Regions from separate parts of the Peribacillus sp. NPDC076916 genome, predicted to be linked through region 2. Evidence: riboswitches for the same ligand, from Rfam matches in the RefSeq annotation. Region 2 holds a riboswitch; each other region holds the start of a gene.
What was found. Region 2 has a riboswitch for preQ1 ahead of ACQKFG_RS11780 (VUT family protein). Riboswitches for the same ligand answer to the same signal wherever they lie in the genome.
Positions count from the first base shown of each region.

Region 1: another riboswitch for preQ1. It lies ahead of queF (preQ(1) synthase); the one in region 2 lies ahead of ACQKFG_RS11780 (VUT family protein).
Region 3: another riboswitch for preQ1. It lies ahead of ACQKFG_RS24350 (QueT transporter family protein); the one in region 2 lies ahead of ACQKFG_RS11780 (VUT family protein).

Region 1 is NZ_JBNNIU010000005.1:251,522-254,799, reverse strand. It holds gene ACQKFG_RS17930 (BA3454 family stress response protein) at 1-110, opposite strand, end outside; gene ACQKFG_RS17925 (EamA family transporter) at 203-1,060, opposite strand; PreQ1 riboswitch class I at 1,191-1,236, shown strand; gene queF (preQ(1) synthase) at 1,341-1,841, shown strand; gene ACQKFG_RS17915 (aspartate kinase) at 2,045-3,278, shown strand, end outside.
Region 2 is NZ_JBNNIU010000003.1:457,580-460,857, forward strand. It holds gene ACQKFG_RS11765 (HD domain-containing protein) at 1-232, shown strand, start outside; gene ACQKFG_RS11770 (SRPBCC family protein) at 442-882, opposite strand; gene ACQKFG_RS11775 (SRPBCC family protein) at 930-1,403, opposite strand; PreQ1 riboswitch class I at 1,623-1,665, shown strand; gene ACQKFG_RS11780 (VUT family protein) at 1,716-2,258, shown strand; gene ACQKFG_RS11785 (hypothetical protein) at 2,279-2,428, shown strand; gene ACQKFG_RS11790 (hypothetical protein) at 2,512-2,745, shown strand; gene ACQKFG_RS11795 (hypothetical protein) at 2,775-2,972, shown strand; gene ACQKFG_RS11800 (PadR family transcriptional regulator) at 3,118-3,278, opposite strand, start outside.
Region 3 is NZ_JBNNIU010000014.1:52,983-56,260, reverse strand. It holds gene ACQKFG_RS24360 (PAS domain S-box protein) at 1-395, opposite strand, end outside; gene ACQKFG_RS24355 (TVP38/TMEM64 family protein) at 511-1,167, opposite strand; gene ACQKFG_RS24350 (QueT transporter family protein) at 1,289-1,774, opposite strand; PreQ1 riboswitch class I at 1,781-1,825, opposite strand; gene ACQKFG_RS24345 (YbaK/EbsC family protein) at 1,996-2,517, shown strand; gene ACQKFG_RS24340 (hypothetical protein) at 2,648-3,278, shown strand, end outside.

The sequences.
Region 1 (3,278 bases), on a different contig from region 2:
CCTATTTCTTTAATACCCGTGACAGAGGATATTTCAAACATTTCAAAAGTAGTGAAACGTAAAGAATTAATATTCAAAATTATCTGATATTTTCGAGGGTGTGTCAACACTTTTTTTTGACCACCCTATTTCCCGGCATAATAAAAAAAACGGCCTGGCTTGTACTCATGGCTGCCAGGTCGTTTTTGTAAATGAACTATATTCATATTTTAGTCAAGATAATGCCGATTAATGCTGCAAGTACGCCGGCAACTTGATAGTTTTTTAGTTTTTCCTTGAATAAATAACATCCTGCGAAAACGACAACTAAACAGTTCAGGCTGACGACAGGGAAGATGATGCTTGCGATGCCAGTGTTCAACGCAAAGAAATAACATCCATAGCCTATAGTGCTTAAAAGGCCTACCAAGGAACCGATTTTGACTTCCTTTAGCTTGATTTTTTCCTTTTTAAAGGCCAGAGCCGAAAGAAGATAAAGAGTTCCCCCTCCATACATTGATACCAGGATATCAAGGGAATTTAAATGAAGACGTGTTGATGTCGTCATAAGAATGCCTAGCACACCAAAAGATAAAATGGATAATAATGTGTGCATCATCCAAGGGACATATTGATGGTTGCCTTTAGCATTAGGTGTATACTGAATGACTAATGTAGCGAGAAACATGCAGACGATTCCAGTCCACTGCAAAGTAGAAATATGTTCGTGAAAAATTAAAGCTGCACAGAGAATGGGGAATATTGCATTCGCTGCGATTAAAGGAGATGTCAAGCTTGCCGGTCCTTTTTCAAAGGCGCTTGCCATCTGGATATTACCATTAGCGTTCAGTACCCCAATGGCTCCACCAAGCATGATGGACAGCCAGTTAAACTGTAAACCATCCACAGATACTCCATAAGATATGGCCAAAATAAAAGCTGAAAAATAAAAGAAAAATTGGATATGTACTTTTGAGTAACCCTTTCCGCTACTCCATTTAAAAATGCTGTTATTGATTCCAAAACATAAACTCGTGATGAGGGCTGCAAAAATCCACATTGACGTAATCTCTTCCTTCATGTAGGATAAACTTCTTCTACATTTTAAGCTGAATACATGCAGGAATCAAACCAAATTTTAGAAGTATGATTGACAGATTAGATATTTTTTTCTATATTTACTAAGACAATTTTAAAATATTTCCCGATAAACGGGAGAGGTTCATAGCATCACCCTCTTAAAAAAACTATGGCTTTGATATTTTTCGCGAATCAACCATATCTTTGAGGAGATATGGTTTTTGTTATATAGAGGCCTATTTTATGAATCTCCCTGAAACGTGGGATTAGGAGGACTTTCAATGTCTGGAAGAAAAGAAGAAGAGTTAAAAAAAGATATCACACTGCTTGGGAATCAAGGAACAAAATATACATTCGACTATGCGCCTGAAATCCTTGAGTCATTCGATAACAAACATCCGAACCGGGATTATTTCGTCAAATTCAATTGCCCGGAATTCACTAGCTTATGTCCGATAACGGGCCAGCCGGACTTTGCGACCATTTACATCAGCTATATTCCAAGTGTGAAAATGGTGGAAAGCAAATCATTGAAACTTTATTTATTCAGCTTCCGCAATCACGGTGATTTCCATGAAGACTGCATGAACATCATCATGAATGATTTAATCGAATTGATGGATCCTAAATATATTGAAGTCTGGGGCAAGTTTACACCTAGGGGCGGAATTTCCATCGACCCTTACACGAATTATGGGAAACCAGGTACGAAGTATGAGGAAATGGCGGATTACCGCTTGATGAACCATGACTTATATCCTGAAACCGTGGATAATCGCTAAAGAATAGGAGAGACAATGGGCAAATGCCCGTTGTCTTTTTTAGTTTTTTAGCTATTATCGATTAGTGGTCTTGTCGTTTTGTCCTTTTTAAAAATACAATTGTCCTTCAGTAACGGAATTTCCACTTGATTGTTTCGAGAAAAAGCGTAATAATAGGGAGAGTTAATTTTGACAGAATATTTACGAAAATAGGGGTTGTCGAGATGAAAGTTGCAAAGTTTGGTGGAAGTTCACTTGCGTCAGGTGAACAGTTGAGAAAGGTATTCGAAATTGTTGTTTCTGATCCAGAGAGGAAGATTGTAGTCGTTTCGGCTCCAGGGAAACGCAATTCCGATGATATAAAGGTGACGGATTTATTGATTGAAGCTGCGGAACAGCAGCTGCGCGGGGATAACGGAGAGCATTTGATAGAAGATGTCGTATCCCGCTATGCGAGCATTGCTGAAGAACTGGATATATCCGAGAGTGTCGTCACTGGGATCCGCGAAAATTTAATGGCGCTGTTGCATGCAGACCAAACTAACCCGAAGCGCTATTTGGATACTTTGAAGGCCAGTGGCGAGGATAATAATGCAAAGCTGGTCGCAGGTTATTTCCAAAGCCTTGGAGTAGAGGCGCAGTATATAAATCCGAAGAAGGCTGGCTTGATCGTATCGGATGAAGGTGGTTTTACCAAGGTGCTGCCAGAATCTTATGATCGGTTATATGCTCTGCGTGATGAGCCTGGAATCGTAGTATTCCCAGGGTTCTTCGGTTATACGTTAGATGGTGATGTTTTAACCTTCTCAAGAAGCGGTTCCGATATTACGGGTTCGATTCTTGCGAATGGGGTCAAAGCTGATCTGTATGAGAACTTTACGGACGTGGATGCCGTTTATGCGGTGAATCCAAATGTGGTTTCCAACCCAAAGGGAATCCGGGAATTAACTTATCGTGAAATGCGTGAACTTTCTTATGCAGGTTTCTCGGTATTTCATGATGAGGCGCTGATTCCAGCATTCCGAGCGGGAATACCTGTCCATATCCAGAATACGAACAATCCGGCGGCACAAGGTACCCGCATTGTAAGTACACGGGATAATACGAACGGACCGGTTATTGGCATTGCAAGTGATAAAGGATTTTGCAGCATTTACATTAGCAAATATTTGATGAACAGGGAAGTTGGTTTTGGCCGGAAACTGCTGCACATCCTCGAAGATTATGGAGTTTCATATGAACATATTCCATCAGGCATCGATGATGTGACGCTTATTCTAAGACAGGACCAGATGAAGGGTGAAGCCGAGAAGAAAATCATTTCACGAATCAAGAAAGAGCTTCATGCTGATGAAGTGAATGTGGAGCATGATCTTGCCTTGATCATGGTTGTAGGGGAAGGAATGCGCCATAATGTCGGTACAACGGCAAGAGCGTCAAAAGCCTTGGCCGAAGCGA
Region 2 (3,278 bases):
CCATGAGGTGAAAAATCTGTTAAAACGGATCCATGGTAACGTAAAGGTGATAGAAAATCAATTGGAATACGATTTACATCGGAAAAATAAAGTGCGCCTTATTGATCCTTCCGTTATTGAAGGAACCCAATTATTAAGAGCATCGAGTTTATCAGAGAGAGTCAAGAAAATGGGAATTGAAGCCTATAAAAAAGCTTCGAAGGGCATATATCTAAAAGTGATTTCCGATTGAATGTTATGTTAAACCATATGGAAAATATAAAACTCAAGGATATTCATCCTTGAGTTTTTTCTCGGAAGCATTTAAAGTCTCCTCTCGTATGCTTTCTTTGACCTTGATTAAGGAAAGAAGGTAAGACTTATCAAAAGGAACAACATGCTTAAAAATCTTAAGTACCATTGTGCCTGATCTATCTAATCTGAACCAGCACCCTTTAAAAATTAAAAAATTATGGATGCTCTCAAAGTATTAACACCATTTTCTAAGTAACCCTTTAAACACGTTAATGTATAAACCCAACCTTCCTTTTGTCCTATCATTTTATTTATCAATTCGGGGTCGTCCTCTTTCAAACCTGATTCGTTCACTTCAATAATTGTACTCATTTTATCCGACTCTTTTAGGGTAATTGTAACTATCGTTTCTTGATCATTTCCTCCCCATGCGAACACGATTTTCCTATTTTCCTCTACTTCCAATACATGAATAACCACTTCAGCATCGTATTCGTTATATCTCAATGTAAGCGTCCTGCCTTGTTCCCATCTTTCAGAACTCGATGAGAACCAGAAATTCCCGATTCTTTCTGGGTCCACTATAGCTTCAAACACTTCATTGGTTGGTTTGACTATTGTGAATTTCGTGATTATTTGCGTATCCATCACTATCAACTCTCTTTCTTTGTGTCTTTATAGTTTTCCACTACCACTTAATTATCCCGTTCTACTGTTATCGGCGGCAGGGTCCGTCCCGTTTCAAGCAAGCTCTTCAGGTTACTTAGAATCGCTGGCCATCCATTATTCAAGCCTTCAAAGGTATGATCATCATATACGAAATCCGTCTCCAAAAGCTCTTCATGCCTAAGCGTTAATTTCAAAGTCGAATCATCCATGGGCTGCAGTATAAAAGTGACCCGAGTAGGCTGCTCGCGAGGTGTTTCGTCTCCTGTCATGTTCCAAGTGAACGAGAGCAGGTGCAGCGGCTCAAACTTGAGTACTTTACCATGATCAGTAATACGCCCATCTTCCAGCATATATTTAACGCTTGAGCCTTCTTGCCAGTCAGACTGGACTTGGCATCCAAAATGGTACTTCTTCGTGACTTCACCGCTCGTCAGGGCTTCCCAAAGCTTCTCTGGTGTGGTCGCGATATAAATAGCATGAACAAACGATGGTTTTTTCATCATCTTTTTCCTCCTCGCGTTTATACTTCATATCAAGATCGTAACATTATTCTACCAATCATTTTCGGCTTTTCATATACAGCCGGTCAAGCAGTTTTCTGCGACAAAAGTCGGCAGAGTCATTGCATTGACCATTGTCCGATACAAGCGATATGGAAACTTCTTGATTTCCAATCGCTTTCAAGCTACGATAAATAAGGAAAATGATAATCCGCTCGGGCGGAAGAGGTTCTAGCTACCCTCTCAAAAAAACTAAGGGGAACAGTGCTCTTTCTTAGGGTGCTGTTTTTTCTGTATAAGGAGAATTAAGAAATGTTAAGAATTTTATTGTATTTAGTATCCATCATCACGGCGAATGTGGTTACAGCAGCTTTTGCGCCCTTACAATTTGGCATGTTCATCATTCCAATGGGTACATTGCTCATCGGGGGAACCTTCATCTTTCGAGATCTCGTCCAGAATAAGTTCGGCCGCGCAAAGACCTATATATGTATCGTCATTGCACTTATTTTATCTGCGTGTGTATCATTTTTATTAGGAGATACGTTATTGATTGTATTTGCTTCCGCATTATCGTTCGTGGTCGCAGAAACAGCGGATACGGAAATATATACCCGTTTAAAACTCCCTATGAGTTGGAGAGTGTTTTACAGCGGAATCGTTGGAGGGTTTTTCGATTCGGTGATATTTGTCGTGATTGGCCTAAGTCCATTGGGTGCCAATATATTGCCATGGGAAGCAGTACCCGCTGCGGTCATCGGCCAAATCATCGTTAAAACGATCATTCAGTCAATTGGTGCCGTACTGTTGGGACGAATCAACGTAGAGCTGGAGAAACGTGTAGTCTCCAGTTAAAGCTAGGAGGGATGCACTCGATGGATGGAACCAAAAAAGAAGAAGATAAATGCTATTGCCTCGAGGCCTTTCGTGAAAAATATGGCCCGCATGTTCAAGGGGATTGTATGAAGCTCTCTTGCGCCAATTATCGCAAGCATAAAGGAATAGACAAAAAAAGACCTAATTAGGTCTTTTTTTGTTGCGTGAACGGAGTAACTCACGAGTAAAAGGTGCGAAATCATGAGTGTAGTATGAATTCACGAGTAAAAGTGTGAAACTCACGAGTAAAACAGCAAAATTCACGAGTAAAAGTGCGAAACTCACGAGTAATAGTGCCAAACTCACGAGTAAAAGTGCGAAACTCATGAGAAAAAGTGCGAAACTCACAAGTAAAAGTGCGAAACTCACGAGTAAAAGTGCGAAACTCATGAGTAATAGTGCCAAACTCATGAGAAAAAGTGCGAAACTCATGAGTAAAGGGGGCGAAATCATGAGTGCAGTATGAATTCACGAGTAAAAGGTGCGAAATCATGAGTGCAGTATGAATTCACGAGTAAAAGTGCAAAACTCACGAGTAAAAGTGCCAAACTCACGAGTAAAACAGTAAAATTCACGAGTAAAAGTGCCAAATTCACGAGTAAAAGTGCCAAATTCACGAGTAAAAGTGCCAAATTCACGAGTGAAAGTGCGAAACTCACGAGTAAACGGTGCGAAATCATGAGTGCAGTATGAATTCACGAGTAAAAGTGCGAAATTCACGAGTAAACGGTACGAAAATCATGAATGCGGTATGAATTCACGAGTAAACAGCCCAAATTCGGCAAAAAAAAGCTTCCTGCGCCTCCAAGTAATGGGTGCAGGGAGCTTTTTATTTTGTTTAGAATTGCTCTGCGCTTTTCCGGACTAAATTTTCCAGGAAGTAAAAGCATTCTCGTTTCCGTTCAAGTTCGGTTTGTCCATTTTCGGTGACGTGATAATATTTCCTGCGGCCTGAATCTGACTCTTTCCAATGGCCTGTTATGAATTCTTTTTTTTCTA
Region 3 (3,278 bases), on a different contig from region 2:
ATCAACGACTCTTTATAAAATTCTGAGTATTCCGCGAGCTCACTGTCTCTTTTTCCCTTATAGTCTACATGCTCCAATTGAAATAATTGCAGGCCGAAGGTATTGGATTCAAGCCAACGGCCATCACCATCCTTGAAATTAACGAAATCCACCATTGAATTGATGAGTGTACGCCGACGTTGCTCCGCTTCTTTTAATTGCTTGAATTCTTCCCTTTTAGCTAAATAAAGATATAAAACCAAGCCTATTGATAAAAGGAAAACAAATCCTTCCGCTCTTTGAAGTTGAATGAAGACCTCTTTGTTTTGGATATTTGTAGTTAAAAAATAGTCGAACACGACTAGTGTAAGAATCCCGGATAGGATATATATTGCTAAGATGGAGCGTTTGGACATGGAGATTCTCCCTGATTTTAAGACATTTCTAAGGTAAAATTACATACACATTTTAACAAACTATCGGAAAAAAATATATGCAGAATCCTAAATAAAAAAACAGGGGCCAAAGTGGTCACCTGTTTTTTCTGAAAAAGGTTTGTTTCTTTTTCTTTTTTGCACGCTTATAGATAATGAAAAATAGTAAGAGGACGAGTGCAAGTGCTGCTAGTGTATATTGGTTCATTTCAACAGATAACAGTCCATATGGAATGAGTGAAAGGAAGAAAAAGTAAATAAGGTTACCAAGTGCCGTCGCTAATAAAAAATCCTTGAAAGTGACGGTGCTGACACCAGCTACCAAGTTAATTAAGCTTGTTGGGATCAAAGGGAAAATCCTGCCTGTAAAAACGTACATGAAGCCATGCTCGACAACAGTTTCTTGCCATTTTTCGCTAATTTTCTGTATGAGAAGCTCCTGAAACCAGTTTCTTGCTGCATAAAAAATGAAACCTGAGGCAACAACGCTTGTAAACCAACTCCATAGATATCCATATATGAATCCGAATATCGTGACATTGATGGTCAGGAGCAAAATTAAGGGGATGATTGTAAAAGAATTTTGTACAAACATCAATACGAATGTCACAATAAATGTAAGCAAAAGGTTTTCCTTCAAAATGCCAATAACAGAATCCAGATCACTTTTCCAAACCAAAGTGAATAACTCTGCATTATAGAAAATAAATATTGCGATTACCAATAGACCGATCATGGTCAGGATTTTTTTCAAAGGGCCACCACCATTCTTACTAGTAGTTTATCATTTTCGAGTTCATTGGTGAAAAAAAGAGCTGCCGCATCATTGCAGACAGCTCTTTCCATTATAGTGGGTTCACGACACGAAGATTCCATTAAAGCCACTTTTCAAACTGAATTCTTTTGTTCATTCCATAAATGATTGGCGCTCCAATCAAGAGGACAACGAATTCACCGACAGCCGTGGTCATCCAGCTTAACCAGAATGGGAAGCCCAGGGCAAGATTCAGCTCAATTGCAATTAAAAACATTGTGAACGTGAAAAAGATAATCGTGGCGATCATCCGTCCTTTAATGCCTTTTATGAACCGAGAAACAAAAATGACAAGCAATAAGGCGAGCAGAGATTGCCCCACCCCGAAAATCAAGTCATATGGCACCATCGGCGAAAAGAGCAGATTCGATATGAAGACTCCGCCGACGATACCGTAGATATACTTTTTATTGAATACAATCAGATGATTCAATATTTCCGGTACACGAAATTGGAACATCTGAAATGATATTGGTTGGAACACCAATGAGACCGCCACATACAAGGCAGCCAATAACCCGCTTATTACGAGTGTACGAACATTCATTTTACTCTCTCCCTAGTTTTTTATCGTGGGATGGTTACGAACCACGTTTAGGCGTTTGCCCGATGTTTAATAGTATCCCATGTAAGCTTGTTTCGTCAATTTGTAAAGAATGGTTTTAATTTATAAGTTTCCAAGCAGGGGAAGTAGCTCAATTGGATTTTGATTTATTGCAATGATGGATGATATTATTTCAATATGTACTTCAAAGGAGTGAATATAGGATGTCGATCGAGAGTGTCAAAAGCCATTTTAAACAATGGGATCGGGAAGGCGATGTAATGGAGTTCGAAACATCGAGTGCTACGGTGATTGAAGCAGCGGAAACCATCGGTGTTATCCCAGCGCGGATTGCTAAGACTCTTTCCTTTAAGGGAGAAGGTGAAAATGCCATTTTGGTTGTTGCCGCAGGGGACGCGAAAGTGGATAATAAGAAATTTCGTCAGACGTTCGGTTTCAAGGCACGTATGCTTTCACCTGAAGAAGTGCTTGCACAGACCGGCCATGCCATCGGAGGAGTTTGCCCGTTTGGTCTGGCAAATGATCTAGCTGTTTTTCTTGATGTATCGATGAAACGCTTTGATACATTGTTCCCGGCTTGCGGCAGTGCGAACTCTGCAATAGAACTTAAACCCGCTGAATTATTTGAATATTCAGGTGCGGAGGATTGGGTGGATGTATGCAAAGGTTGGGAAGAGAAGGGGAATGAGGAAACGGCAGTAGGCAATGCAGTTGATGGCCATTGATGGTTTCAAAAAATCCACATGAATGGTATTGAGTCCACTACGGTGGACTTTATTTTAGTGGCGGCTGCATACATTTTCTATGATTAAAGCGGAAAACGGGCAGAAAGTGTTCCTAAGCGGAGGTTGAAAGATGTTAAATGGAAGCGAAAGAAAAAGCAATAGTAGCTATCTTAGTCTTAAAACTCTTTATGAAGAAAATATAACGGTTAAGAGCATTGCCCAGGAGCTTGAGTTTTGCCATAAAAATGATCTGGCACTGGATATTCAGAAAGCATTGGAAAAAAAGAATTTTGATATATTGGCAGTCCAAGATCAAGGGGAAATCATCGGTTATATCGAAAGGCAAGAACTAGGTGAAGGAACTATTTCCGAATATTTGAGAAACTTTTCGCCAAGGGAAATGGTTTCGGATTCAACCCCTTTGATCCAGCTTCTCCAGATTTTTAAGAATAAAACAAGGGTGTTCGTATTAGAGAATAATTCGATTAAAAAGTTGATTACCCATGCCGACCTTCAAAAGCCTCCGATCAGGATGCTGATATTCGGATACATTACCTTATTGGAAATGAGGATGAGCGATATCATCCAGGATAGATTCGGCGATGGCAGCTGGTATCCAATGATCAGCGAAGACCGTTTAGAAAAGGCAACCGAATTATATAGAAGGAGAATCGATAAAAATGAGGATATCAATATAATAGAGTGCCTGCAAATCAGTGATAAATTCGATATCATACATAAAGATAAAGATTTGATGCGCT